2 regions of the Lysinibacillus sp. TE18511 genome follow, and region 2 is predicted to be linked to the other one. Evidence: riboswitches for the same ligand, from Rfam matches in the RefSeq annotation. Region 2 holds a riboswitch; the other holds the start of a gene.

Region 1 (4,459 bases), on a different contig from region 2:
GCTTAAGTGTTCCTTATAGTGCTGAATATGAATTACGTCCAGTGAATGATAAGCTAGTAGAAGAATTGACGAAGCAAACAGGCGGCTCCATTTTGAAAGAGCCAAACGAAGTATTCCGTGAGTTTAGTAAAAAAGGTGCGGAACGTCAAAATATTGCAACATGGCTTCTATTAGCAGGTATGCTACTATTCTTCATCGATATTACCATTCGACGCTTTGGATGGAGCTTCCTAACAAGGCCAAGGAAGAAAGAGCAGACTGTAGAAGAAAAAACAATACAGGCAGAAGACACAAACGTTGCCCAGCTATTAAAGGGCATGAAAAAACGACCTTAATAATTTAAAACGATGGTTCGTTGCTTTTTTTAGCAATGAGCTGTCGTTTTTTTTGCTTGTAAAATCATGAAAAGCGAAATTAATCTTGTTATTAATGGGATTTAATGTAATAATTAATAATAGTAATAAAATATTACTATTATTTTTAAATACTATTATATATTTTGGAGGAGTTAACATGACCAATATTATGAATTCTTTTGGTTTTCTAAGTTTTAAGTTAGCGGAGGCTCTAGAGGAAAATCTCGAGACATATATTAGCGAAAAATATCAATTGAAATCCAGAGAAGTTGGAATAATGATTCTTGTAAAAGAAAAAAAACTTAGCCAAATTCAAATAGGGCAGATTTTAAAAATAGATAAAAACAGTGTCCGCTTTTTTATCGATGATCTAGAAGAAAGAAAATATGTTTATAGAGAGAAAAATCAAGAAAATAGAAGAGAGAATCTAATATGCCTTACAGAACAGGGAGAAAATGTGGCAGAAGAATTATTGAAGATCCTTTCAATTTCTGAGAATGATGTTTTAGACGTACTTTTATTGGAAGAACAAGAGCAATTGAAACACATATTGAAAAAAGTATATGAAAATCGTTCGCCAAAATAAAAGGAGGTGGAAGCTATGTCACTATATCCTACGACTGAAAGAGAACCGAAATATTGGATTGGCGTGGTATCTCTTAATCATGTGCAAAAAGGGGTTGAGGGAGGATTCGGCCAGTTGTGCCATGGTAAAGAAAGACCTTTGAAACGAATGAAAAAAGGAGACTGGATTATATATTATTCTCCTAAAAACAGTTTAGATGGTAATGAACCTGTAAGAGCCTTTACCGCAATTGGAAGAATAAAAGACGAGCGAATATACGAGTTCCAAATGACAGAAAATTTTATTCCTTTTAGAAGAGATATAGACTTTTATAAAGATGCAAAGTCTGTTCCAATAAAAAGGATCTTAGATTATTTAGAATTTGTAGAAGATAAATCGAAATATGGTTATAAATTCAGATTTGGTCATTTTGAAATAAGTAAAAAAGACTTTTTATTAATTGCTCATGAAATGGGATTGCCGCTAAAGTATGGGTGAATTTAGTTGAATTAAAACGTTACTTTCTTAATTAATTGCCATTAAGGAAGTAACGTTTTTAAATTGCCATAAATATTATTTAAGCAGAGTGTTAAGGTTAGTTACAAATATAGTCTTACGCAAATTGCTAGCTACGACAAGGCCTAAGATAGCACCAATCGTACTTGATGTTAGAAAGGCTGGCATAAAAAATAATGCTGCCACGGATGTCCCCATTAATAAATGTGCGTAGGGCACTGCAATGAGTGAGGCAATAATTCCTGTCCCGAATATTTCACCGACACCAGCTAGCCACATCTTGCCGCTGTATTTATAGGCAAGAGCTGCACACAAAGCACCAATGACGCTGCCAGGTATAGCTAATAATGAACCTGTGCCTGTTAAAATACGAATAATTGCTGTGATAAAGGCGACCATAACGGTTGGCACTGGTCCAAGAATGATAGCGCCAATAACATTAATGGCATGCTGTACTGGATAGGCACGCGCAATTCCAGTTGGTATTGAAACGAAGGTAGAACCTGCTACGGCAATTGCTACTAATAAGGCCATGATTGTTAATTTTCGGATTGACATAATTTCTACTCCTTTGAAATATGAATTTAATTGTTAATACCAGTAAATTTGAAGTCCCGCCGGTAAAACCGAGAACAGCGCCGCTAAAACTGTGAGTTGAGCCGGTAAAACCGAGAACAGCGCCGCTAAAACCGCGAGATGCGCCGGTAACCAAGAGAACAGCGCCGCTAAAACCGCGAGTTGCGCCGGTAATCAAGAGAATGGCGCCGCTAAAACCGCGAGTTGCGCCGGTAATCAAGAGAATGGCGCCGCTAAAACCGCGAGATGCGCCGGTAACCAAGAGAACATCGCCGCTAAAACCATGAGTCCCACCAGTAACCTTGGAAATAATGTTGCTAGATTGGCGAGCATTCTTAAAGTAAACTTACAAAAAAAGCCGCTTCCTAAAAAACAATAGGAAGCGGCCTTGCATTTACATATTAAAAAGCAAGTGTCGCCACTTCCCTCCGCTAGTGTGAACTAGATCAGGTTCAAAGGGTCCGTATATGATAATATACGTCTCAGCCTTTTAAAGACTCCCCTAGTGGTAATAAAAAAATTTAATTTAATTCTATCTTATTACATAATAATGTAGCATTCTACCAAAAATAGTCAATGATTTTTCTGCCTATTTTGTATCAGGATGCAACAGGTGTGGTGCTTTTTTCATCGTCCAAATAAGGGCAAGGAAGAAGCAAGCCATTAAAATAATAGCTCCGAAAATATAAGGACTGTTCATATTCCAATCGAATAATATACCTGCTAATGCAGGACCAATCATATTACCAAGGCTCATATATGCATTGTTCAGACCAGCCGCAAAGCCTTGTTCCGTCTCAGCAAGCTTCGAAATCAATGTGTTGACAGCTGGGCGAATCAATGTCGTAGCTGTAGAGAAGATTGTCGCTACAACTAAAATAAGCGCAAAGCCAGACACAAACAAAATTAAGAAAATTGATACGGCGGCAATAAATAAATTGACTAACACTACTTTCATTTCGCCGAAGCGATTAAACAGTGGTGTAATCACAAACATTTGTACAACAACACCAAAAGCACCACCTACAACTAAGATAATAGCGATATCAGTAGGTGTGTAATTGAACTTTTCTGTAACAAATAACGATAATGTTGTTTGGAAGTTAGCAATTCCGAATGAGAATACAAGCATGATAACGAGCATTACAAAGTAAGGCATTTGAACTGAACGAACCATTTGCTTTGCAAGGTTGTCTTGCTTCTGCATTTTTTGCGCTGTATTTGGTTTCTTGGAAGGTAATAAAAACAACGATAAAATAGCTGCTAAGATCGCTGCAACTCCAGCAGTATAGAATGGGAAATGTAAACTAACTTTTGATAGGAATCCACCGATACCTGGTCCAATCATAAAGCCTAGAGACATTGATGCACCTAGCATGCCCATTCCTTTACCACGTTCTTCATACGTTGTAACATCTGCCACAAAAGCCATGATAGGTGGGGCAACAAATGCAGAGCCAACGCCACCTAAAAAGCGTGCCAAGAAGAGCATCCACACATCTGTAGAAAGCCCGAAACCAATTTGGGCAAGTCCTGTAACTATAAGACCGAAAATAATGAGATTTTTCCGTCCATATTGATCCGAAAGATTCCCAGCAATTGGAGAAAATACGAATTGAGCCAAGGCGAACGTTGCAATCAACATGCCAAGAATTTGTCCGGCGGCACCAAATAGTTTTAAATACTCAGGCATAACAGGAATAATAATTCCAATACTCCCCATTGCGATAAACATATTAAACATTAAAATATACAAAGCCGCCTTATTGGACTTCTGCTGGGTCATCGAATACCCCCTTCTTTAATCAAATATACTACAGTCTACCACAAGGCTTGTACCTTTGCTATTGACTAGAAGTCTGAAATAAGGGAATTGGCTACTGATCACCCTCACTGCTTTAGCCTTGGAAGGTATTTGTAGTTTCCTGACCGTTCAAAGTCAACTGACTGCCAAGCCTTGAAGCAAACACTGATGGGGGAATAGCGAACTTTTCGGCAAAACTGTCGGGCATTTATTCTCATCTAAACTAGCAAAAAGCTGTTCTCGACGTTAGTAACGTGAGAACAGCTTTAACACTGACTTGCATCGGTAAAAACGCCACGTCCTGTGGCATTACCGAAATGACCGACATCGTGTCGGCCCTCGTGCAGGCCTAAGCACAAAGTCGATTCCTGACGCAATTATGCCGAGGCATAATTGATAGAGGTTATCGAATACTCATTTTAAATTCTAAAAACAGTTCATTGTATTTACCTAAATAATCAGGGCCTAAGTTTTTATAAACTTCTAATGTTTTACGTTGTTCTTCAGAAGGATAGAAACGCTCATCAGATACAACTTCCGGATCCATTAATTTCATTGCTGCAATATTTGGAGTAGAGTAGCCTACGAAATCAGCATTTTTAGCGCCTGTTTCGGCTTTCAGCATAAAGTTAATGAAGGCAT
Region 2 (4,459 bases):
AACAGTATTCCTATAACACCCCGCTCTATATGGATGGGAAACAAATAGCTTACATACATTTCATGGTTGATGGGTATATGTACTTGATGTCGCACGCACTGCTGAACAACTGTATGAAGATGCTCTGATTCTTGCTCTTTTAAAATTTCGGTTGCAAGCTTTGCTGTTGAAGAAGATGCGACAAGTAAATCGTAAAAATCAGTGATAATAGCTACAGACTGTCCTAGTAAGGAAGCAAGTGTATCGATCATTTCGTTTAGTCGACCTCGTGTTAAAGAGACACGTGTTAAAGCATTATAAATACGTTTAGAACGCTCATTTTGAGTAAATAATTTTGCATTTTCGATGGCAATCGAGGACTGATTTGCAAATGCTTGTAGCATTGTTAAATCACTATTCTCAAACTGTGTATCTCCTGAAAAGTTAACAATCGTTAACACGCCTATACATGAATTACTTTTATCAAGAAGCGGAGCACAAACAGCACTTTTCGGGTAAGTAAAATCACCGACTGCTTTTGTATAGTTTTCTTCATACTGTGGAAATAAATCGGCCATGTTTTCAGTTACATCATCGCTAGAGTGGAATCTAAATGCCTTCTTTTGAGAGAATACTTTTCCAGTCATCCCTTCATTTGAGGCAAGGTGAATTTTCTTCAAGTAAGCTAGATCATAACCAATAGCATGCTTAGCAATTAAACGATTTGTTTCTGTATTTAACATAAACAGCACACCTGCATCAGCACCTTTAATCACATGGAGTACTTCACTAATAAGTTTTTCTAACACTTGGTCTATATCGAGTGTTGAGGTTAGGACCTGCGCAGCGTTAACCAAGCTCATTAATTGTTTTTCGGTATTTATCATAAACAGCTCCTCATGTGTATTGCTAAATTTTATTTTACAGTGCCATATAGAAGATAGCGAACTGTTAATTAGCGAAAAATAAAGAATCTGCTGAAAAAAGTAAGCAGATTCTTGTTATTAACCCTATTTATAGATGTTTTTGGAGTGATTAGTCGTTGCTTTCTTTGTAGCGATTACTTTTTTTACAATCGGGATCACGATAGGTGCTAATTTTACGGCGGTTTTAACAACTTTAGATACTTTCATAAAAATAACAGCTCCTTTAACTATTAGTACTACCCGTTAAATACCGAAATGAAACTTATCGGATAACGCGAACGGCTTGAACAATATTCCAAATGACGATTCCTAGAGTGATGAGTAAGTAAATTGCCATTGAAGCAAACCAGATGATAAGAAACGTAGTGCTGTCTGAGTTCGAGTCAAAATTGTTAAATGATAAGGTTGAGAAAACAAAGACGGCAAAGAAGATAATTCCAAACACGAATGGAATTAAATGTGATATAAGTGCTCGGATAGAGTTTTTCTTTACGGAGTCATCTTTTGAAACAAAGTACACTACTAATGGCACAATAACAGGTGCGAACAAAATACTGAGATAACTAAAGGCAGATAAAATTTTTTGGTTCTCCATAGTTGTACCTCCTTTTTATATATTTACGCATGAAAAGCGGCAAAGTTTCAAAAAAATAAGTTGGAAGAGGTTGTAATCATCACCATGTTTTCGTACAATGAGGTTGTTCGAATAATTTAGATGTAACGACCACAAGGGGAGCTGATGATGTCAGCTGAGACTGGGCACGTAATGCCTTGACTCTTTGAACCTGTAAGTTAACGCTTGCGTAGGGATGTGGATAGAAACTGACACTTTTACGATGTGAGGCTCTGTCCTGGCATCGTTTTTCTTTATTCAGCCGAAAGCGTGCCGAATGAAGATGAAAGCTATTGATGTCAGATAGGGACATATCAGCGCATTTCTATTCCTTCTCTTGTATCCTACATCGGAACAAAGGAGAGAATAATATGGACAATAAACGATTATTAATGCTTGTGGAAATTGCGATATTCGCAGCGATTGGCCTTGTGCTCGATCAAGTTTCCTTTAAAGTATGGGCACAAGGTGGCTCTGTTAGCCTAGTGATGGTGCCAATTATTTTAATAGCATTCCGTTGGGGCCTTATTCCAGGGCTAACAACGGGCTTACTAATTGGTGTTATGCAGACAATGTTTGGTGCTACAATTGTACATTGGCTTCAAGGATTACTCGATTATGGTGTTGCCTTCACAGTAGTTGGTTTAGCGGCTGTTGTTCGCCAACCAGTGCTTGAAGCTGCTAAAAATTTAAACAAAACAAAAATGGCGCTTTATATTATTTTAGGAACTGTATTCGCAGGGTTTTTACGTTATGCTGCACATACAACTGCTGGCGCTGTATTTTTCTCAGAGTATGCTGGCGATCAAAATGCATGGATTTATTCAATCATCTATAATGGTACATATATGCTGCCAGCAACGGTTTTAACAGCAATTGTCGGAGTCCTGTTATTTACAGCAGCTCCTCAATTAATGCAACGAAAATCATAATTATTATGCCCTTCACATGAGTGGAGGGTTTTTTAGCCAGTTAGGGATGACATTTGTTGAAAAGTATACAATGTATATAAGTTGATCTTCGTTCCGACTGTACGCCCCTAGGAAAGCGCTCAGTCGGAACGGAAATCAACCACACGTTAAGATGATGAGCCTGTTTTTTAGCACTTTACAATTTATAATGGCATATAATAATTAAAGCGTTTAGCGTTTTTTGTATAAAAAGTTATGTTATATTAATGAATAGATATTAGATGAAAGGGACGTTAAAAATGATCGTAAAAACGCAAGAAGAGATTGAAGCCTTTAAAAAAATCGGCCGTATTTGTGCTGAAATTCGTGAAGCAATGAAGGCAGCTACAAAACCAGGTGTAACAACACTTGAACTAGATGAAATTGCAGGCCGTATGTTTGCTGAGGCAGGAGCAATTTCTGGACCTAAAGGGGAATATGATTTCCCAGGATACACATGTATTAGTGTGAATGAGGAAGTAGCACATGGTATTCCAGGTAAACGTGTGATTGAAGAGGGAGATATCGTAAACATTGATGTATCTGGTTCATTAAATGGCTACTTTGCAGATACGGGCATTTCATTTGTAGTTGGTGAAGGCTATGAAGATAAAGAAAAACTGTGTCGTGTAGCTAAAAGTGCTTTTGATCGTGCAATGACAAAAGTAAAAGCTGGCTCAAAATTAAACCAAATCGGAAAAGCTGTTGAACGTGAAGCATATGCCAATGATTTAACAGTGATTATGAACCTAACAGGTCACGGTTTAGGTCGTTCGTTACACGATGAGCCAAATCATATTTTAAACTATTATGATGCATGGGATTCTACAATTATGAAAGAGGGTATGGTGCTTGCAGTCGAGCCCTTCATCTCAGCTAAAGCGGAGCATATTGTCGAAGCTGGTGATGGCTGGACATTCGTTACGCCAGACAAATCATTAGTTGCCCAAATTGAGCATTCAGTTATCGTTACTAAAGACAAACCAATTATTTTAACTTCACTAGATGAACAATAAAAAAGCAAAAAATCCTGCAAACCAATTTATTTTTGGTAGGCAGGATTTTTTTTAATAAATAATATACCGACAAGTAGCACACCACATAAAAATAAGGCTGCCGTTGTCACAAGTAGCTCATCCAAACCATTATGTAATGCGACCCCAACATAGGACCAGATAAATACACTTGGATACATAATATCAAAATGGTGGAATCGAATATGTAGCGCTATTGCGACTCCGATTGTCAGTAAAATAACTGCCCAAAGTGGATTACTAAGGCCAAAACCGTTCCATTGATAAGATGTTAGCGTAAAGCTTACGTTAGTCATTAGTATAAATGTAACCCATGCCAAGTAAATCGAGAAGGGTATACGACCTGAAGGTGAGTTATCGCTGAGAGGATACGTATTGTACAACAAATATAAATACAGTACTAAAATAAACATACTGGCGATTGTCACGATAAATAGTTCGTGATGCCAAACAACAATTGTTAACGCCTGCATGATACATATGCTACTAAAGAGAACAGTCTGTTTAATAGTTGTCTTTTTAATATTCATGACTAACCAATAACCAAGTAACATGTAAATCACAATCCAAATCACATAGCTAGCATTAAAAGGTGCAAATATTACAGGAAAACGATTTGAGATTTCTAACGAAGATTGACCGTTTATTTTCATGAAATAGGATGTAAAGGTTAGGATAAGTGAGACAATAAAAGTTACTGTCATCAAAATAAATCGAGGCATGTTTTCCTCTCCCTTCGTGTTAAATTGTATAGGGAAAAGACAAATAAGTATAGGACTGTGACATAATAATTTCATTATAACGGAAAATTCCAACAATGTATCGTGTTATTTCGCCAAAATCATCTACAATTTACCATTTGCATAGGCATGCATATATTTCTTTAGTACAATAAGGGTATTCAACTGTAAGGAGTGAAGTTTTAATGACCCAAAATTTAAATAATCTAGATCTATC

What was found. A riboswitch is a leader RNA that binds a small molecule or an ion and turns the genes downstream of it on or off. The one in region 2 is predicted to bind thiamine pyrophosphate.
Region 1: another riboswitch for thiamine pyrophosphate. It lies ahead of thiW (energy coupling factor transporter S component ThiW); the one in region 2 lies ahead of thiT (energy-coupled thiamine transporter ThiT).

The regions. Positions count from the first base shown of each region.
Region 1 is NZ_JBSSFD010000003.1:177,927-182,385, forward strand. It holds gene ACVWXS_RS03605 (VWA domain-containing protein) at 1-335, shown strand, start outside; gene ACVWXS_RS03610 (MarR family winged helix-turn-helix transcriptional regulator) at 514-942, shown strand; gene ACVWXS_RS03615 (EVE domain-containing protein) at 958-1,419, shown strand; gene thiW (energy coupling factor transporter S component ThiW) at 1,495-1,995, opposite strand; TPP riboswitch at 2,420-2,527, opposite strand; gene ACVWXS_RS03625 (MFS transporter) at 2,603-3,799, opposite strand; gene ACVWXS_RS03630 (ABC transporter substrate-binding protein) at 4,221-4,459, opposite strand, start outside.
Region 2 is NZ_JBSSFD010000045.1:7,052-11,510, reverse strand. It holds gene ACVWXS_RS22085 (helix-turn-helix domain-containing protein) at 1-866, opposite strand, end outside; gene ACVWXS_RS22080 (hypothetical protein) at 1,168-1,500, opposite strand; TPP riboswitch at 1,625-1,732, shown strand; gene thiT (energy-coupled thiamine transporter ThiT) at 1,890-2,450, shown strand; gene map (type I methionyl aminopeptidase) at 2,729-3,484, shown strand; gene ACVWXS_RS22065 (hypothetical protein) at 3,511-4,224, opposite strand; gene ACVWXS_RS22060 (polyphosphate kinase 2 family protein) at 4,428-4,459, shown strand, end outside.